Regions from separate parts of the Clostridium sp. HBUAS56017 genome, predicted to be linked through region 1. Evidence: a T-box and tRNA genes for the amino acid it is inferred to sense, from the RefSeq annotation. Region 1 holds a T-box; the other regions hold tRNA genes.

Region 1 (3,292 bases):
CTACCTCATAATATACTATAATTAAATATTTTTTGTTTCTTTTTAATTATACCAAAAATATATGACTATTAATAATACATAATATATATAAGTGTTATACATTTTTTATATACAAAAAAGTCACCCCCTCCCTTTAAAGGAAATTTCTATACATAACCTGAAATATTTATTCTTTTATTACGATTATAATAATATAGATTAATTTTGTTATAATTTAAAGGAGAAAAATATCATGAGTAAAAAAGATTTAATTGATGTGGATGAACGCAGTTTGCCCAATGTCTTTTTATCAGATAATCAAAAAAATAGAATTAAAAAAAGTTTATATAAAAATATAAAAAGATTCACTGAAAATAATTACGGACTAAAAATAGATAACTCTCTAGAAAACATAAAAAGAATGGAAGAAAAATTAGGCTCAAAAAAGGACGATGTAATTCATGGAGTAAAGCATGCTAGAGTATTGAAAGAACTCGCCTTGGAAGCAGCTCGTAAAGATTGTCCATTAAAGGACGAAGAAATTCTTTGCCAAAAGTTTTTTCAAATTGGTACTGGAATGGAAAATAGAGATGCTACTCTTTCGATATTTTATTCAGTATTTTATTGTCAAATATATATATCAAAGGATTATTTCATTTCGTATTCTTTCGATAACTTTTTCAGACTTCAACACCGAAGAATTATTCCAATAAAATATATACAATCAGTAGGAATATCAAAATTAGATAAAAATAGATTAAAGCTCTCTAGAGATAATTTGATAATTGATATAGATTACTGGTCTAATGAAAATGTAACTACTTATTATTTAATAGGCACAATGCTTGATATGATCGAAGTTAGAAATTTACTTATGAATCTTGGAGCTAGACCTTTTATTCATAAGAGATTTTCTGTAGGTAGAATTATTGAAATTATATACTTTTCAATATTTGCAATTGCCATAGCTTATTTTTTTATAGACCTCATATTGGGCAAATTTTTATAAGGAGAATATGCTATGATAAACAATTCTAATTTTATAAATCAATTAAAACTTCAAAATCCAGATGCTTTATTATATGTGTTAGACAACTTCGGAAATCTAGTGTATAGAATAGCATATTCAAATTTGCGCTCAAATGAGCTTAGTGAAGAATGTGTTAATATCGTTCTCTTTAAAGTTTGGAATTGTATAAATCATTTTGATTACTCTGATGATAAATTTAAAAATTGGATTTCTGCAATTGCTAAATATACGTCTATAGATATGTTAAGAATGGAGAAAAAACACTTTTATGATATAACTATTGAAAATCTAGTTATGTGTTCAAAAGAAGATGTTGAAAAAAACATAATTGAAAAAGAAAAACTGCAAAATATAAAAAATCAAATTTGTAATCTTAAAGAAATAGATAAAAATATTTGTATTGAAAAGTTCTTCAACAATAAAAGTCTTAAAGAAATTGGAGAAATGTATGGTATGACGCCTAATGCTGTAGCTTTAAGAATAATTAGAGCTCGAAAGAAACTAAAAACTCTTAATATGGACTCCTCTAGTTGACTTTAAACCTTTAAAACTATATAATTACTTATATTGTTAATAATTTTATAGTTTGCGTTGAGTAGAAGTAGTACTATATATTTTATCTTTAGAGAGTTATCGGTTGGTGAAAGATAATGTTAAAAGTATAGGAACTTGTCTAGGAGCTATACTTGTTAGAAGCAAGTACGGGCAACCCGTTATAGTTTTAAGTGAGGATATTTTAAATATCCTAATTAGAGTGGTACCACGGAAATACACCTTTCGTCTCTTATTTTAGAGATGAAAGGTTTTTTATTTTTACCTATTTTAAGGAGGAATTAAACATGGGAAAATACGGAACTAGTATTGATAAGAAATGGCAAGAAATTTGGGAAAATAATAATCTTTATAAATTCAACGCCGAAAATTTAGATAAAAAACTTTATACTCTTGAAATGTTCTCTTATCCATCAGGTAGTCAATTACATGCAGGTCATTGGTTCAATTATGGTCCAGTTGATTCATGGGCTAGAATGAAGAGAATGGAAGGATACAATGTATTCCAACCTATGGGATTTGATGCTTTTGGATTACCTGCTGAAAACTTTGCAATAAAAACAGGAATTCATCCACAAGATTCTACTTACAAAAATATAAAAACTATGGAACAACAATTAAAAGCTATGGGCGCTATGTTTAACTGGGAAAATGAAGTTGTAACTTGTGACGCTGATTATTATAAATGGACTCAATGGTTATTCTTAAAACTTTATGAAAAAGGTTTAGCTTATAGAAAAAAAGCTCCTGTAAACTGGTGTCCATCATGTAACACAGTTCTTGCTAATGAGCAAGTTATTGATGGTGAGTGTGAAAGATGTTCAAGTGAAGTTACTAAGAAGGAATTAACTCAATGGTTCTTTAAAATAACTGATTACGCTGATGAATTACTTGATAAATTAGATGATTTAGATTGGCCAGAAAAAACTGTTGCTATGCAAAAACACTGGATTGGTAAATCCACTGGAGCTGAAGTTACATTTAAGGTTAAAAATTCTGATTTAAGCTTTAATGTATTTACTACAAGAGTTGATACTTTAAATGGTGTTACTTATGTTGTTTTAGCACCTGAAAATAAATTAGTTGATAAATTAACTCTTACTGAATATAAAGATGCGGTTGAAGAATATAAAGAAGTTTCAGCTAAACAATCAGAAATCGAAAGACAATCTATTTCAAAAGAAAAGACAGGAGTATTCACTGGATCCTATGCTATAAATCCTATAAACGGAAAAGAAGTCCCAATATGGATTTCTGATTATGTTCTTGTAAGCTATGGTACTGGCGCTGTTATGGCCGTTCCTGCTCATGATGAAAGAGACTTTGCTTTTGCTACTAAATTTAATTTACCAATAGAAAGAGTTATAACTAACAAGAAAGGTGAAGAAGTTGAACTTCCTTACTGCGAATATGGAGTTATAGTAAACTCTGGTGAATTTGATGGTTTAACTACAGAAGAAGGTAAAGTTAAAATAGTTGAGAAATTAGCTAAAGAAAATTTAGGTTCTCAAAAAGTTAATTATAGATTAAGAGACTGGCTAGTTTCAAGACAAAGATATTGGGGAGCTCCAATTCCAGTTGTCTACTGTGATAAGTGTGGAATTGTTCCTGTCCCTGAAAAGGATCTTCCAGTTAAATTACCTTATGATGTTGAATTTGCTCCAGATGGTAAATCACCACTTGCTAAAAGCGAGGAATTCTTAAATACAACTTGCCCACATTGTGGTGGTA
Region 2 (3,292 bases), on a different contig from region 1:
TATGTGAATCCATTAATTCTTGAAATAATGAATGCAGCATCTTTTCCAAGACCGTTTAAGATAACTCTTAATGGTTCTTTTCTTACTCTGTTAGCTTTTTCAGCTATTTTAATAGCACCTTCAGCAGCAGCAAAGCTTTCGTGACCTGCTAAGAATGCGAAACACTTAGTTTCTTCTCTTAAAAGCATAGCTCCAAGATTTCCGTGCCCAAGTCCTACTTTTCTGTCATCTGCAACAGATCCTGGTATGCAGAATGCTTGTAAACCTTCTCCGATTGCTTCAGCAGCATCAGCAGCCTTCTTGCAACCTTTCTTTATAGCTATAGCAGCTCCTAAAGTGTAAGCCCATCCAGCATTTTCAAATGCGATTGGTTGAGTTTCCTTAGCTATAGTATATGGATCTATTCCTATTTCTGCACATACTGCTTTAGCGTCTTCCATAGTCTTCATTCCGTACTTTTCTAATACAGGAGTGATTTGTCCTATTCTTCTTTCATAACTTTCAAATAATGCCATAATATATTTTCCTCCTTTACCTATAATTATTTATGTCTTGGGTCAATTAATTCAGCAGCGTCTTGAACTCTTCCGTATTGTCCCTTAGCACTTTCTAATGCTTCATTAGCATCCATTCCCTTAGCAACGTTTTCCATCATCTTTCCTAAGTTAACGAACTTGTATCCAATGATTTCTTTATCAGCATCTAAAGCTACATCTGTAACATAACCTTCTGCCATTTCTAAGTATCTTGGTCCCTTTGCAAGAGTTCCATACATAGTTCCAACTTGAGATCTTAATCCTTTACCTAAGTCTTCAAGTCCTGCTCCGATAGGTAGTCCACCTTCTGAGAATGCAGTTTGAGTTCTTCCATAAACTATTTGTAAGAATAATTCTCTCATAGCTGTGTTTATAGCGTCACAAACTAAGTCTGTGTTTAATGCTTCTAAAATAGTCTTTCCTGGTAAAATTTCTGAAGCCATAGCAGCTGAATGAGTCATTCCTGAACATCCAATTGTTTCAACTAACGCTTCTTGGATTATACCGTCCTTAACGTTTAATGTTAATTTACAAGCTCCTTGTTGTGGTGCACACCAACCTATACCATGAGTTAACCCTGATATATCAGTTACTTCTTTAGATTGAACCCATTTTCCTTCTGCAGGAATTGGTGCTGGTCCATGATTTGGGCCTTTTGCAACAACGCACATTTCTTCAACTTCTTTTGAATACATCATATTGATCTTCTCCTCCTTAATTATTAAATTATTATAGCTTGTCCTTAGCTACATAAATAAGGTAGGTTAAAAAACGTCCCACTGGGGATATTTTTATCCTACCATCTATTTTAGCAAAAGTAACACTTTCTAACAACCTTATATTCAAATTTTTTCTTTATTTCCAACAAAAAAAAATTTCTTATTGAATTATTAAAAATAATATGTTATTATATCAATGTTGCAAAACGTGCCGGTATGATGGAATTGGCAGACGTAGCGGACTCAAAATCCGCCGGTAGCAATACCGTGCCGGTTCGACTCCGGCTACCGGCACCATTATTTAATAGAATTGTCATATTACTTGATTTATCTTGTAATATGGCTTTTTTTATTTACCAGACTTTTTTGAAATTCTTTCTATTATTCAAGCTACCCTTCTACATCTTAGCTCCTTTATATAGATTTCATTACCTAAAAAACAAATCCATAAACTTAATAGCTAAAAATTCTCCTAAACAACCAAATTTATAATATAATAACCATCAACTTAATCTTCGTCAAAAATTCAGAAAGTTATATTTAATATTTATCAATCATAAATTATATACTGAAATAAAACATTAAATGTATGAGGTTTATAGTAATGACTGTCGGAATAGGAATTCTCAATAGAAGTGGAGTTGTATTATCTGCTGATACTTTTGAACCTGTGGTAGGAATTCAATCTTTGAAGTTTGTTTCAATTAGCAAAATCTTTCCTTTATCAAAATATAACCCTGTTGGAATTATGCTAGATGGTAGTGTTAGATTTATGGATACTATACCTTGGGAATCAATAATAGAAGTTTATAGGTCACAAATTGGAGACAAATCATTTGATAAATTGCAAGAATATGCAGAAAATTTTATTGAATTTATACCAAATGATAATCGCTTTTATTCTTGGAGTGCAGAAATGGGGTTTTTAAAGGAAGTTTTGCGTTATTGTCTAAGTAAAATCCAAGATAGAGTTCAATTAATAGAAGGTAATGAAAAGGCTATAAGTGATGAAATAGAGAATCAAATTGCATCTCTTTCAAAAAAAATTTTTTCAAATTCATTTGATGACAATTTTATAAAATTATTTTTAGAAAAACATACAAACGATTTAAAAGAATATATAAAAAACAGTACAGATCATATAATTAATCCAGTTATATCTGCTATTGATGAAAGAACACAAAAAAATTTAATAACCATGTGTGCATATGTTATAAGTAAAACTGATTATATGATTAGAAACATTTACAATGGTAGCATAGTAATCTCAGGTTATGGTGATAAGGAAATTTTTCCATCATTGTATAGATACAACATAGTGTGTGCAATTGATGGGAAACTAATATATGAATTAATAGAAAGTTATAGTATAGGATCCGATGATGAGAATGAGCTACTAAAAAAAATTATTCCCTTTGGTGAAAAAGATTTAATAAACACTTATATAAATGGAATTAATCCGAATTTGGAATATAAGATATTAGATGAAGCTAAAAAAGTTTTTGATAAATTTTTAAAGGAAATACAGAATAAATATAATAACAATAATGCACTTCAGGAATTTATTGTTAAAGAGAAAGATGAAATAGATAAAATATGTATGCTGATTATAGAAGATTTAAAGAAAAACATTAAAGATTTGCAACAAAAAATGTTGGTAGATCCTCTTTTATCTATGATTGATTTCATTAGAAAAGAAGATATGATATCTCTAGCTGATGCACTTGTAAATTTAACTGCAATTGGGGTTAAGTTCAGTTCTTACGAACAAGCAGAAGTTGGTCCAATTGATATTGCCCTTATTACTAAAGGTGATGGCTTTGTATTTATGACAAAAAAATAAATTTTTAATATAGAATTTAATAATGATATTAATCTCATACTACAAATAGCAAATAATATTTTAGTAGCTATATTTTGAATCATAATAATATGAAAGCAATAACGAAAGGAGTTGTAATATGACTGCTGAAATAGCAATTCTTAATAAGACTGGAGTTGCATTAGCTACAGATAGTGTTGCCACTGTAGACATAC
Region 3 (3,292 bases), on a different contig from region 1:
TAAGGAAGCAATTATAAAATATTCTAAGGAAAATGATTTGGATCCTTATTTTGTGGTTGCCGTCATAATGGCAGAAAGCAGATTCGAAAAGGATGCAAAATCTCATAAAAACGCTTTAGGATTAATGCAGATAACAGAAGGTACTGGTAAGTGGATTGCTGAAGAAATGGAACTGACAGATTATTCTCCTGATAAACTGTATAATGAAGAGTATAATATCAAAATGGGATGTTGGTATTTAAATAATTTACGAGAAGAATTTGGTGAGATGGACTTATATATAGCTGCTTATAATGCAGGAAGAGGTCGTGTTAATGAGTGGTTATTAAATAAAAACTATTCTAGTGATGGCAAAACATTAAATTACATACCGTATAAAGAAACTAAGAAATATGTTGATAAAGTTAAAACCTACTATAGGATATATAAGATGATGTATGAATAGATAGATAAAGTAAAGGTGGAAAAATGATAAAGAAGAATAGAGTTGTCCTTGTGATTTCAACTATAATTTTAATTTGTATAGTGGCATTTTATTTTAGCTTGCCATATATTAAACCTATAAATAGTAAAATTGTGTGGAAAAACAATCCTGTAAGTGAAAAGGAACAAATATTACTAAACTTTGTTAATTCAAAGCTAATGAATGAGGAATATGGTATAAAAACTAACTATAAAGAAGCTAGTTCTAAAGGGGAAATAACTAAAGGAGATTCCGTACTATCTGAGTCTCAAGGGTTGATGCTTCTATACTATATAGATAGAGATAGAAAAGGGGAATTTGATCAAATATTATCTTATATAAAAGATAATATGATTTTAAAAAACGGACTGTTAAGTTGGAGAGTTGAAGGGGAAGAAGCTGCTGGAGTAAATTCAACGATAGATGATTTAAGAGTGGTAAAGTCATTGTTACTTGCATCAGAGAGATGGAATGATAGAAGCTATAGGAGCTTAGCATTTAAAATCTCCAAGGGATTTAAGAAAGAATTAAGGGATGATAATTTACTAGCTGATTTTAATGATGGATATGGAAAGAGTAGTAAAACTACATTGTGTTATTTAGATCTTGAATCACTTAAATTATTAGCAAATCTAGATAATGAATTTAAACCTATATATGAATCTTCTTTGATAATTATGAATAATGGTTTTATAAGTGACAATTTGCCATTATATAAGAAGGAATATGATAGACAGAACAAAGTTTATGATGATGGGGATATAGATATGGAGTTAAATTCCATAATATTATTAAACAGAGCTCAAGTAGGCGAAGATGTTATAAAAAGTGTTAACTGGATTAAAGGGCATTACAAATCTGACGGAGGAATATTTGCTAGTTATGATAAAAACACAGGAATACCTAAAAGTAATATAGAAGCGACTTCTATATATTCAAATTTGCTTCAAGTTGCAGATTTAATTGATGATAATGATTTATACAATATATGTAAATATAAACTTGAAGGTTATCAAGTAATTAATGAAGAAAATGAAATTTACGGAGCATATGGAGATTCAAATACTTACGAGGTACATTCATTTAATAATCTAAATGCTTTACTTGCATGGAGAAAGGTTCATTAATTTTTCACATTGAAATGGAATGAAATTTAGGGTATTATATACATAAGGTATATTTTATTTCAAGCAGGTGTGCTGGAATCGGCAGACAGGCACGTTTGAGGGGCGTGTGTACTAGTTACGTACGGGTTCAAGTCCCGTCACCTGCACCAAGTTATATATTTAAAGTGAGTCTATTGCTTCGTTAAAAGGCAATGGGCTTTTTGTTTTTAGACAAATCTTGTCTGTTGAGCGCAATTGTTGTATGATATAAGTATAAATGTAAATAAATTACTGATAATTTAATGTGATTATTTAAATTATTTTTAGAATCAACAAACTTATTAAATATCAGAATTAAAAGAGGTAATATAAATGAATCGTAAATTATGTTATGAGGTATTTATAACTTTGCTATCACTAATAGTTTGTATAATAATTTTTGTAGAATTGGCATTTGACTTAACAAATAACATTGCTACAATATTAAATATTTTAGATGATATCATATGGATTATTTTTATAATTGATTATGTAGTAAGACTTATTTACAGTGAGAATAAAATGAGATTTATCAAAAATAATAAAATAGACCTTATTTCAATAATACCTTTTAATTCAATGTTTCAGTCATTAAGAATTTTAAAAGCTGGGAAAGTGTTAAGATTTGCAAAATTATTTAAGTTGTTTAGGCTTGTAATCTTTTTATATAAATTTAAAAGTAGGGCAGATAAATTTTTGAGAACTAACAACTTTGAGTATATATTGATAGTTACTGTCTTAACGGTTTTTCTTGGGGCATTTGGTATTTCTGTTGCAGAAGATAAAAATTTTGCTGATTCTATTTGGTGGAGTTTTGTAACTACAACTACGGTTGGATATGGAGATATAAGTCCATCAACTAATACTGGTAGAATAATAGCATCAATATTAATGTTAGTTGGAATAGGGTTTGTTGGGATGTTAACAGGAACTATAGCAACATACTTTTTAAATAGTAAGAAGAAAGAAAAAACATATAAATATGAAATTATCGAAGATATTAAAGAAAGATTAAATGATTTTGAATCATTAAGTAAGGATGATTTAAATGATATGCATAAAATTTTAGTTAGTCTTAAGGATAGAGATTAAGTAAATAGTGATAATTTACTTATTATAAAAGGATGACAAGGTTCGGCTTCACAATGTCCTAAAAAAGATTCTTGTAATAAATGTGTTAAATAAAATTTGTTAAAAATAAAGTTGTTCAGAATCTAGTTTTTGCTAGATTCTTTTATTTTTTGTAATTACAACAAATAAAAAAATGGCTAAAGGGGAAGCCATTCTTTGTATGTACATTTCACAAAACAACAGCCTTCTATGATATATTTATTTTATCATAGCAAGCTGTATATTTTGTGATTTGCTATATTTCTGTAATAGAAATTGCAGAAAGGGTTACATTTACAGAAATATGTTCTCCAATAACAAGACCATTTTTACAATCAATTCTTGTATCATCGTCTATAGCAATAGATAAAGTTTCTCCAGAATCTGTTATTAGTTGTAAAGTATGCATTGCACTACCCTCACCTACTTTTCCGTTAATTATCATACAAACACCTCCTTATTTCAATGATGTGAACATTATAGTATATTCTGTATAAAACTCAAATATTTCACAATAGACTTGATTTAGAAATTATTTAAGTAGAGCGGCGACTAGATGAAGAATAATTACTAT

Evidence for each region. The T-box of region 1 lies ahead of leuS (leucine--tRNA ligase). A T-box ahead of a tRNA ligase gene usually reads a tRNA of that ligase, here a tRNA-Leu.
Region 2: it has a tRNA-Leu gene. The T-box ahead of leuS (leucine--tRNA ligase) is inferred to sense a tRNA for this amino acid. The anticodon was not compared.
Region 3: it has a tRNA-Leu gene. The T-box ahead of leuS (leucine--tRNA ligase) is inferred to sense a tRNA for this amino acid. The anticodon was not compared.

Annotation. Positions count from the first base shown of each region.
Region 1 is NZ_SULK01000010.1:90,439-93,730, reverse strand. Features, by position in the region: gene FAY47_RS10280 (hypothetical protein) at 233-988, shown strand; gene FAY47_RS10275 (sigma-70 family RNA polymerase sigma factor) at 1,001-1,543, shown strand; T-box leader at 1,592-1,797, shown strand; gene leuS (leucine--tRNA ligase) at 1,849-3,292, shown strand, end outside.
Region 2 is NZ_SULK01000007.1:140,780-144,071, reverse strand. Features, by position in the region: partial or broken gene FAY47_RS08475 (GGGtGRT protein) at 1-515, opposite strand, end outside; gene FAY47_RS08470 (hypothetical protein) at 542-1,234, opposite strand; tRNA gene FAY47_RS08465 (tRNA-Leu) at 1,466-1,552, shown strand; gene FAY47_RS08460 (hypothetical protein) at 1,860-3,098, shown strand; gene FAY47_RS08455 (hypothetical protein) at 3,217-3,292, shown strand, end outside.
Region 3 is NZ_SULK01000017.1:41,296-44,587, reverse strand. Features, by position in the region: gene FAY47_RS14420 (lytic transglycosylase domain-containing protein) at 1-445, shown strand, start outside; gene FAY47_RS14415 (glycosyl hydrolase family 8) at 469-1,590, shown strand; tRNA gene FAY47_RS14410 (tRNA-Leu) at 1,654-1,739, shown strand; gene FAY47_RS14405 (potassium channel family protein) at 1,942-2,700, shown strand; gene FAY47_RS14400 (hypothetical protein) at 2,975-3,163, opposite strand.